2 regions of the Williamsia sp. D3 genome follow, and region 2 is predicted to be linked to the other one. Evidence: riboswitches for the same ligand, from Rfam matches in the RefSeq annotation. Region 2 holds a riboswitch; the other holds the start of a gene.
The links. Region 2 has a riboswitch for cyclic di-AMP ahead of W823_RS35570 (transglycosylase family protein). Riboswitches for the same ligand answer to the same signal wherever they lie in the genome.
Positions count from the first base shown of each region.

Region 1: linked by a shared signal. The riboswitch ahead of W823_RS31295 (C40 family peptidase) and the one ahead of W823_RS35570 (transglycosylase family protein) in region 2 are both predicted to bind cyclic di-AMP.

Region 1 covers NZ_AYTE01000001.1:25,998-30,894, reverse strand. The annotation lists gene W823_RS31305 (DEDD exonuclease domain-containing protein) at 1-1,712, opposite strand, end outside; gene W823_RS31300 (hypothetical protein) at 1,917-2,141, shown strand; cyclic di-AMP (ydaO/yuaA leader) riboswitch at 2,251-2,430, shown strand; gene W823_RS31295 (C40 family peptidase) at 2,445-3,020, shown strand; gene W823_RS31290 (C40 family peptidase) at 3,277-4,320, shown strand; gene W823_RS56145 (hypothetical protein) at 4,337-4,897, shown strand, end outside.
Region 2 covers NZ_AYTE01000006.1:16,965-21,861, reverse strand. The annotation lists gene W823_RS35590 (hypothetical protein) at 1-97, shown strand, start outside; gene moaC (cyclic pyranopterin monophosphate synthase MoaC) at 101-607, shown strand; gene W823_RS35580 (molybdenum cofactor biosynthesis protein B) at 607-1,101, shown strand; gene W823_RS35575 (molybdenum cofactor biosynthesis protein MoaE) at 1,101-1,538, shown strand; gene W823_RS35570 (transglycosylase family protein) at 1,690-2,295, opposite strand; cyclic di-AMP (ydaO/yuaA leader) riboswitch at 2,303-2,475, opposite strand; gene W823_RS35565 (MoaD/ThiS family protein) at 2,777-3,025, opposite strand; gene moaA (GTP 3',8-cyclase MoaA) at 3,028-4,119, opposite strand; gene W823_RS35555 (flavin reductase family protein) at 4,213-4,725, opposite strand; gene W823_RS35550 (hypothetical protein) at 4,734-4,897, opposite strand, start outside.

The sequences.
Region 1 (4,897 bases), on a different contig from region 2:
CCACCGTGCCGCGGCAAGCTGAACCCGCTGGTGGCACAGACGATTCGCACACCTGGTCCGGTGAGCCACCGGTACACCAACGCGACTTCCTCGTGGGGCGCGCCGTACAGCGGTCCCGGTTCGGGGAGCACTGTCTCCGCACCGGCCGCGAGCGCGGCGACCACGGGCATCGGAGGAACGCCCCGCGCGGCGACCCCGGCGCTTGCGAGGCGGCCGTGCCTGATCACCGCCAGATCCCATCCGCCGCGTCCATCGGGTGCGGCGGCGACCATTTCCGAGATGCGGGCCAGCGCAGCCAACCTCTGACACCGTTCCAGGTGGGCGATGAGGTGGTCGAGGCGATCGCGCAACCGCGCGGCGTTCTCGAAGAGCTCGGCACGGGCGAGCGACTCGAGTTTGTCCAGAGCCAGCTGAACAGGGAGGTCGGTTCGGCCACTGAACAGCTCGGCGACGGTTCGGGCTCGGGGGAGATATGCCTCGACGGCAAGTGGTTCGGTGGTGGCCGCGTGGCAGCCGCCGACCACGCGCCGCCCGCCCGGGCCCACCTCGCACACATGAAGTGCAGTGGCCCGTAGTGCGGTACGGCACGTGCGCAGGCCGCATGTGTCGGCGATGAGGTCTGCGACGTCATAGGCGATGGCGCGGGAACGAAAGGGGCCGAACGAGGTCGCGGTCGGGCTGCGGCTGATCTTCAAGCGCGGGAACGCCTCCTCGGTGAGGCATATCCACCAGCCGAGATGCGGGAATTTCGAACGGCGGTTGTAGGGCGGCGCGTAGGCGCCGAGGAGGCGCAGTTCGCGCACCCCGGCCTCGATCCGGTGGGCACACTGGACGTGGTCGACGCGCGTCGCCAGTTCGACCATCTCGCGTATCCGGGTGCGGTTCTCCGAACCGGTGAAATAGCTGCGGACCCGCCTGCGCAGGTCGGTTGCGGTGCCCACGTACAAGACCTCGTCAGAGGGGCCCCGGAACATATAGACACCGGGTTCCGACGGCAGGTGGTCTGCCAGGCCCCTCTTGTTCCGCGTGGCACGGGAGACCCCGGGCAGGAAGTCGCGGAGGTCGCCGAAGGTGTGGATGCCGAGATTGCCGACCCGTTCGAAGAGCCGGTGCATCACCTCGACGGTTGCGCGGGCGTCGTCGAGCGCTCGGTGGGTCGGGCGGGTCTGGACGGCGAAGAGGTCGGCGAGAGCCGAGAGTTTGACAGTCGGTGCCTCGTCTCTGGTCAGAACTCGACGGGCCAGCTTCACGGTGCACAGCACCCGGCGGAACGGCCACGGGTGGCCGAGCTCGGTGGCAGCGGCGCGCAGGAAGCCGGTGTCGAACCGGGCGTTGTGCGCCACGATCACCGAGTCGCGGGCGAATTCGAGGAAGGCCGGGAGCACCTGGTCGATCGTGGGGGCCTGGTAGACCATCGCTTCGGTGATGCCGGTGAGGCGAACGATGTGTGGGGGGATGCCGCACTGTGGATCCACGAGAGTCGCGAAGTCGCCCAGCACCTCGCCGCCCCGGACCTTCACGGCGCCGATCTCGGTGATCCGGTCGCCCATCGGGCTGCCCCCGGTGGTCTCGAGGTCCACCACCACGAATGTGGTCTCCCGCAGCGGGACGTCGTCGGGGTGGTCCAGTACGGGATCGTCGAAACACAGCTGAGTCCCAGCAGCCTCACCAACAACACTCACACCGCGAACATTAGTTCGATCCACCGACATCGCCGCGGTGGCGCAGTGCGAGATGGCTTGTCAGACCGTGGAGTTAGCGTTCGGCCATCGGGGTCGAATCAGAGGGCTCCGGACGTCAGGGAGAACCCTGAGAACCCTGAGAAAAGGCCCCCTAAACCGAATGAGACGGAGATCACAATGCTCATAGACTGCAACACCTGCCCAGGCCGTCGGGTCGCCTGCGACGACTGCATGATGACCGTTTTCCTGGGTCCCGTAGGTGTCCCCAACAGCGCAAACGACGAAGTTCGCTGTGATGAATTCGTTATTGACCACCAGGCGCGCATCGATGACGCCATTGCGGTGTTCCATGCTGCGGGCATGATCGGCAAGTCTGACCGTCACGGTCAGGACGTGGCAGTCAACGCAGGTAACAGGGTTTTTGTTCCCGGATCTGGCGGTCATCTGCGAGCTGGATGACCCGACACGCCGGTCGGTCTCCTGTCGGTCCCCTAGTGGACACGGACCATCACGGTTTCGTAACCTTTCTGAGACCTTGCGAAAGCGTCCACTCCAACCGGAGCGGATCGTAGGGTCGCCGCTCAATCACCGTCCTGGTGAACCGGGGAACCACTGATGCGAATGCGAGTTCACATCCGGGGTGAATCCCATTGAACCCTGAGGTCTTCAGACTTCTGGGTTCACCGGGTAGGGCCATCTTCCGGCCCGAATCCGACAGCTAACCCGGTAGGCGGATAGGGAAGAAACAGGAGACATCGCTTCGTGGCGAAACATCGTTTGCAACAGCCGAACCGGGGCATCAAGAGCGCCCGGGGCGCACTGATCGCCGGATCGATCACTCTCGGCACCATGGGAATGGCCGCAGCGCCGGCCATGGCTGCTCCGATCACCGTCCCCGGTGTCGGAACCTTCGAGATCCCGGGCCTGGCCGAAAACCAGATCCCCAATGAGTTCAAATCCCCCAACATCCTGCCGCAGGCAGCGCAGCCGGTCCGGCCCGCAGGCCAGATCGCCGCTGATGCCGCAGTGAGCAAGATCGGTTCGCCGTATGTCTACGGCGCAGCCGGCCCCAGCGCATTCGACTGCTCGGGTCTCGTCTACTGGTCGCACCAGCAGGCCGGTCAGACCATTCCCCGGGACAGCTACGGCCAGCTCGGCGGTGGCACTCACGTCGACGCTGCGAACATCCAGCCCGGCGATGTCGTGATCTACAGCGGTGGCGGCCACGCAGGCATCTACGTCGGTGGCGGCCAGGTCGTCCACTCTTCGACCGAGGGCGTGCCCGTCGGTCGGATGGGTCTCAACGACCAGTCGATCGTCGACATCCGTCGCTACTGATCTGCACAACTGAACACGACCATTGGGCGGGGCCGCACTCGAGCGGCACCCGCCCAATGGCTTCCGAACACCCGGTTGCAGACAGTCTGGCCGTCCGCGCTCGGTGGGGGGAAGGCCTGTGTAGCCTGGCCGGGTTGGTCAGTGCAGCGGGATCGGTCGAACAAGACGTACCGAGTGGGCAGCTGATCTGTTCGGTACACACAGAGGTAGAAGGGCTCGGGTTGGCCCGCGTGAAGTGTTGAGGAGTTTCATCGTCGTGGTGCGCAAGCGTTATGCCGCCGTCATGCAGACCGTGATCGCGGCTGTGGTGTTGGCGTTGGCGGTTGCACTGGGCGCAGGTGCGCCGGCCGGGGCCGAGCCGGGACCGCAGAGCCCGGATGACATGCTCACCGAATACACGCAGCTGGGCCGCGAGGCCGAGCAGGCCACCGAGGCCATTCACAACACCACGATCGAACTGAACAACCAGCGCGGCGCTGTCACGGCGGCGAACGAGGCCGCGTCGGCGGCCGAGCGCACCCTTGCCGAGCAGGAGAAGCAGGCCGAGAGCCTGCAGGGCGCAGTTGATGCACTGGTCAACGCCAGTTACCGGGGCGCGCGGGTCAACCGTCTCTACGCCGTCCTCGTCAGTGACTCGCCGCAATCGTTGCTCGACCAGATGTCCGGACTCGAGATGATCTCGCGTCAGACCGTTGCCGACGTGAAGACGTTCAAAATCGCCAACGACAAAGCGCTGGAAGCGCAAAAGGTGGCGCAGGACGCGAAGACGAAGGCCGAGCAGGCAGTCGCCGCCGCCGAGAAGACCAGCGCAGACCTGCAGGCCAAGCAGAGTGAACGAATCTTCAAGGCCACCGAGATCAGGGCGATGTACGAGTCGTTGACCGGCAAGCAGCTCGCTGCGCTGGCCGGGCCCAAGATCGAGTTCGACGCCTCGATGTTGCCCGCCGGGACGGCCCCCGAGGTCATCGCTGTTCGTGCTGCGCTCACCCGGATCGGCGATCCCTACGTGTGGGGCGCCACCGGGCCGGATCAATTCGATTGTTCCGGGCTGATGGTGTGGGCGTACAAACAAGCAGGGAAGATGCTGCCGCGGTCCAGCCAGGCGCAACTGGCGGGCGGCACCCCGGTGGAGCGAGATGCTCTGCGGCCCGGCGATCTGATCATCTACTACCCCGACGCCACCCACGTGGGCATGTACATCGGTAACGGCTACGTGGTGCACGCCTCGACATTCGGTGTCCCGGTCAAGGTCGCTCCGATCGACGGAGCCGGCCCGTACAACTCGGCCCGTCGATACTGAAGTCACCGGACCGCCAGTGACTTCCGAGCGCGAGTCCCCAGAGCGCGAGGACCTCGACGCCGCACCGGCAGCGGATGCCACGTCCGAGCGCCGGAATCCGCTGCGCCGGAAGTGGTTGTGGGTCCTGATCGCCGTGGTGCTGGTGGCCGTTGTCGGCATCGTCGCGACAGTGCTGGTGAGGCCGTCGGACTCGGACACCGATCCACCTGCTGCAACTCAGTCCGCGCGTCCGCAGAATCCGTACGAACAGTCACGGTCGCTGGGGGTCACCCTGACCTTGCAGGCCTACACCGATGCCCTGCGCGAGGGGGATGCCGAGTCGGCTCTGGCGCAGTTGGATGCCTCGGCGACCACTGCCTTGCGTGAGCGGACGGGTGCATCGGCAGCGGGTCTGCCGGCCTTGCCGCTCAGTGCTTTCGACTTCCGATTGTCGGCGAGCCGCGAGTTCGAGCGTCTTGTCCCCGCCGAACTCCAGGAGCGTCTCGACGCGCAGGGGAGCAGCGACTCCTGGGTGGCCCCCGTGCAGTTGCGATACGGCTACGAGGGGATCGACTCGATCCCGGTTGTGCTCGACCTC
Region 2 (4,897 bases):
CGTCTCCGGCGCTCTGTCACCGTTCGGTGAGGTCACCTTCCCGCTCCCGGTCGACGACCTGCCTTACCTTCACCCGCGAACCACCGTCAATCGCTGATCGGTGAGCGCGCCGACCGACCGGCCCGGCCCAGGACGTCTCAGCCATCTCGACGAGGCGGGGGCGGCGCAGATGGTCGATGTCGGCGGCAAGGCGGTCACCACGCGTAAAGCGCTGGCCACCGGGGTTTTTCGCACCACGGCCGACGTGATCTCGCTGTTGTCGACGGGCGGGTTGCCCAAAGGGGATGCGCTGGCAACGGCCCGCATCGCCGGCATCATGGCCGCCAAGAAGACACCCGAGCTGATCCCGCTGTGCCATCAGGTCGCGCTCAGCACCGTGAGCGTCGATTTCGAGCTCGGCACCGACTTCATCGAGGTGCGCGCGACCGCGGTCACCACCGACCGCACCGGCGTCGAGATGGAAGCCCTCACTGCGGTGGCGGTGACCGGACTCACCCTGCACGACATGGTCAAGGCGGTAGATCCGCGCGCGCAGATGACCGACATCTGCCTCCAGGAGAAGACCGGCGGCAAGAAGGGTCACTGGACCCGGGACGGTGGGCACTGATGGCCGATCCCCGCACTCCTGATCCCCGCACTGCAGTGGTTGTCGTGGCGTCGACGCGCGCCGCCGGCGGTGTGTACGCCGACCGCTCGGGGCCGATCATCGTCGAATGGTTGCGCGACCGAGGGTTCGTGGTGAACGACCCGGTGGTGGTTCCCGACGGTGACCAGGTCGGCGCAGCACTTCGAACAGCAGTCGGAGATGAGACCGCTCTGGTCCTCACCACCGGTGGCACCGGTCTGAACCCGACCGATCAGACCCCCGAACAGACCGCCGCGGTCATCGAACGCGACATACCCGGTCTGGCCGACGCCATCCGCAACAGCGGGTTGCCCAAAGTTCCCACGGCCGTCCTGTCGCGGGGCACGGCCGGTGTCGCGGGCCGCACCCTCATCGTCAATCTGCCCGGTTCCACGGGCGGTGTCCGTGACGGCCTCGAAGTTCTCGCACCTGTGCTCACCCACGCCCTGGACCAGATCAACGGAGGCGACCACTGATGGCTGCCATCGTCGCCCGTGCCGTGGTCACCGAAGAGCCTCTGTCCACCTCCGACCATGAGGCTCTCGCGGCGGAGGCGGCAGGCGGAACAGCTGGGGCCATCGTGAGTTTTGTCGGCGCGGTACGCAATCACGACGGCGGCCGCGACGTCACCGCACTGAACTACAGCGCGCACCCGACGGCCGGCGAGGTCGTAGAGAAGGTCGTGGCAGAGATCGCAGCCGGGGCCGACGGCGTACGTGCGGTCGCTGTGACGCACCGGGTGGGTCCGTTGGCGATCGGTGATGCGGCGCTGGTGGTGGCCGTGGCGGCCGATCATCGTCAGGCAGCTTTCGCCACCTGCGCCCTGCTGGTCGACGAGGTCAAGGCCCAACTCCCGGTGTGGAAGCACCAGGTTTTCGCCGACGGCACCGACGAATGGGTTGGCTGCGCCTGACCAGAGTGCCCCACCCGCCCAGAATTGGTGGGTTCGGGCGGGGTCGACGTGGGCAAATGCTCGCCCGAACCCACCAACATCGGAACATGGAAAAGGGCCCCGCACGGACTCATGGTCGCGTGCGAGGCCCTTCGTCTGGGCTCCCCGAGGATCAGGGGAGGGGCAGGAAGTCCCGGTACTCGTTGTAGAACGCGATCGTTCCGGCGTCGAGGTCACCGGCCGCGTTGGCCTGATCGATCAGCGCGTGGACGGTGGGATCGTTGAACACGGACTTCAGGTCGTTGGCGATCTCGTCGGTCTGAGCCGAGAGGTCCGGAGCCTGGGGCGCAGCCGGGGCTGCGGGGATCTCGAGGCTCGGGGCCGCAGCGGGAGCGTTGCGCGGGGTGGCGCCACTCAGGCCGGTGCCGCAGGTCGGCCATGCGCCGGGTCCCTGGCTGGCGAGAACACGCTCGGCGACAGCGATCTGCTGCTCACGGGTTGCCTGGTCGGCGGAGGGGGCGAACTCGCCGCCGCCGTGGCCGGTCCAGGTGCTCGGGCTGAACTGCAGTCCACCCTGGTAGCCGTTGCCGGTGTTGATGGCCCAGTTGTTACCCGACTCGCACGAGGCGACCTGGTCCCACTCGGCGTCGGTGGCTGCACCGGCGTTGCCGCCGCCTGCGAAGGCGAGGGTGGCGCCGCCGCCGATGACGGCAGAGGTGAGGGCGAACTTGGCGATGGTGCGACCAGTGGTGGTCGGCTGACGATGACGTCCGGACATGAGTTGTACTTCCTCTCTCCACGCGCCTACGAAGTCAGCTGTCGGGTTCGAGCGAGAGGTTGCTCGGTCCGCTTGCGCGGGCTTCACCCCAAGGGCTCCGATTTCTCGGAACCCGGTGATCTCCAGGAGATGGTGGGTCCCCCGTCCTCGTCCCTGAAATGCGTTTGGAGTTTCTCGGTTCGCGGGACGAGGTTGGGCGCGGCGAGCCGGGAATATTCACTTGCGGTCTGGCCGATCAGGTCGACCGAGACAGACGGTACGGGTTAATCAGTGGTTACACATAACTTCTTCGACGGCCTTTTCGACGTGTCGTCGGGCCCGTTTTCGGCGGTTTCGGCATTACTGCTGCTCATCGGTATGACTGTCGTCCCGTGTCCGTACCGTAACCCAACCGTTATGTGAGGAACGTCACAGCATCATCCGAAGGAATGAGACGCCGATGTGGGTCGAATGACCCGCTGCTCCGCAGGGTGAGATGCGCTCAACCGCCCGCGAACGGCGGCAGGACGTCGACGGTGTCGCCACTCGAGAGCACCCGTGAGCGGTCCCGAACGGCGACGGACTCATGCAGATACGAGCATCTCTCGAGCACTTCAGCCAACTGTGGATTGCTTTGACCCAATTGGATTTCCAGATCCGCAAGAGTGGCTTTGTCAGTGAGTTCGACCACACTTTGCTCGACACCCGCGGCTGCTTGGGCGGCGGCAAAGAACCGGACGCAGATACGCATGGTCAGCCCCCGATCGCCGACATCGACCGTGCGGGCTGGAGGAAGCCTGGCTCGTTGACGCCATGGCCCGGGAGCTTGCCCCACGTGGACTGTCGCCACCGCAGTGCGATTTCCTGATCTGTAGCGTCAGTTGACTTCAGCAAACTGCGTAGGTCCGTCTCCGAGGTGGCGAACAGGCAATTGCGAAGCTGTCCGTCCGCGGTGAGCCGGGTCCGGTCGCAATCGCCGCAGAACGGGCGGGTCACTGAGGCGATGACCCCGACTCGGGCAGGCCTCCCGTCGAGCCCGGTATGACCCTCCACGATCCAGCGTTCCGCCGGGGCCGACCCACGCGCCACGTCGTCGGGCCGCAGGTCGAAGTCCTGCTGCAGGCGGGCGAGGATCTGGTCGGCGGTGATCATCGAGGTGCGTGACCAGTGGTGTTCGGCGTCCAGCGGCATCTGCTCGATGATCCGCAGTTGGTAGCCCTTGTCCAGGCACATCTTCAGGAGCGCAGCGGCGTCGTCGAGGCCGCCGGCGGTGTCGAGCACGGCATTGACCTTCACCGGGGTCAACCCCGCGTCGGCCGCGGCCTCGAGGCCCGCCAACACGTCGGGAAGGCGGTCGCGACGGGTGATGGCAGCGAACTTGGCGGCGTCGACGGTGTCCAGGGATACATTCACCCTGTCCAGGCCGGCAGCTGCCAATCGTTTCGCCTGCCGGGCCAGGCCCAGTCCATTGGTGGTCAGCGCGATCTCGGGTCGGGGGTCGAGGGCGGCAACCGCTTCGATGATCTCCGGGAGGTCCTTGCGCAGCAGTGGCTCGCCGCCGGTGAACCGGACGGCTCGTACTCCGAGTTCGCGCACGCCCACCGAGACCGCCCGCATGATCTCGGCAGCTGTCAGTACGTCGTCGCGATCGAGCCAGTCGAGGCCTTCGGCGGGCATGCAGTAGGTACAGCGCAGATTGCAGCGGTCGGTCACCGAGACGCGGAGGTCGCGAACAGCGCGCCCGAAGGTGTCCACCATGGGACCGCTGGTGGGCATGACGGCGTCTGTCCCGACGGGCGGGCGGACGGATAAGCCGGCTGGCATACCCAGAGCGATGGCGGTCACCTGTACAAGCCTACGGTGATCGCCCGATCGAGGTCGGATTCCCGGGGGAAACTGACTACGGTCGTTTTCTGATGGGCGCCGAAGTCGTGGTTGCTACGCCCGTCTTTCCAGCGCCCGGAACGCACTGGCGTGGAACACGAGCGGCTCCTGCGACGGGTCGGCGCGCAACGCCTCGACCTTGAGCAGGACCAGGCTGTGATCGCCGGCCGGTATCTCGTTGTAGATGGTGCACGAGAGCTGGGCCACCGCTCCGCCGATGAAGAGTGCCCCGTCGTCGGTCGTTTCCACCCGCAGCCCGGTGAATCGCGCATCGGCCCGGCCCGCGAGCTGCTTGCACTCGGCGTCCTGATCATGGGCGAACACCGACAGCCCGATGACGGGAGCGCTGCGCAACTTGGGCCACGTCGTCGATTCGTTCTGAACGCAGAGCGACACCAGTGGCGGGTTGAGCGACACCGTGGCGAACGAGCTGGCGGCCATGCCGATGGGGTCGCCGTCGCCCTGGTGGCATACGGCGACCACACCGGTCGGAAAGCAGCTGTAAGCAGCGCGGAGTGCCGTGCCGTCACTGGTGGGAGTCAATGCTCCGTCGATTGAGAGCGTCATGTCGTCAGTCACTGTAGTGGCGACCTCGAGCCGCGGCCCTGGTGCGCAGCGGCGTCCCGATGGCGTCGCCCTGATCGCAACGCAAAAATCAGCCCGAGCAAAAAGCCGAGCGGGGCACACATGGTGAGCAGATAGACGAACAGGGGAGCGGTCTCACCGGTGATCGGCGTAC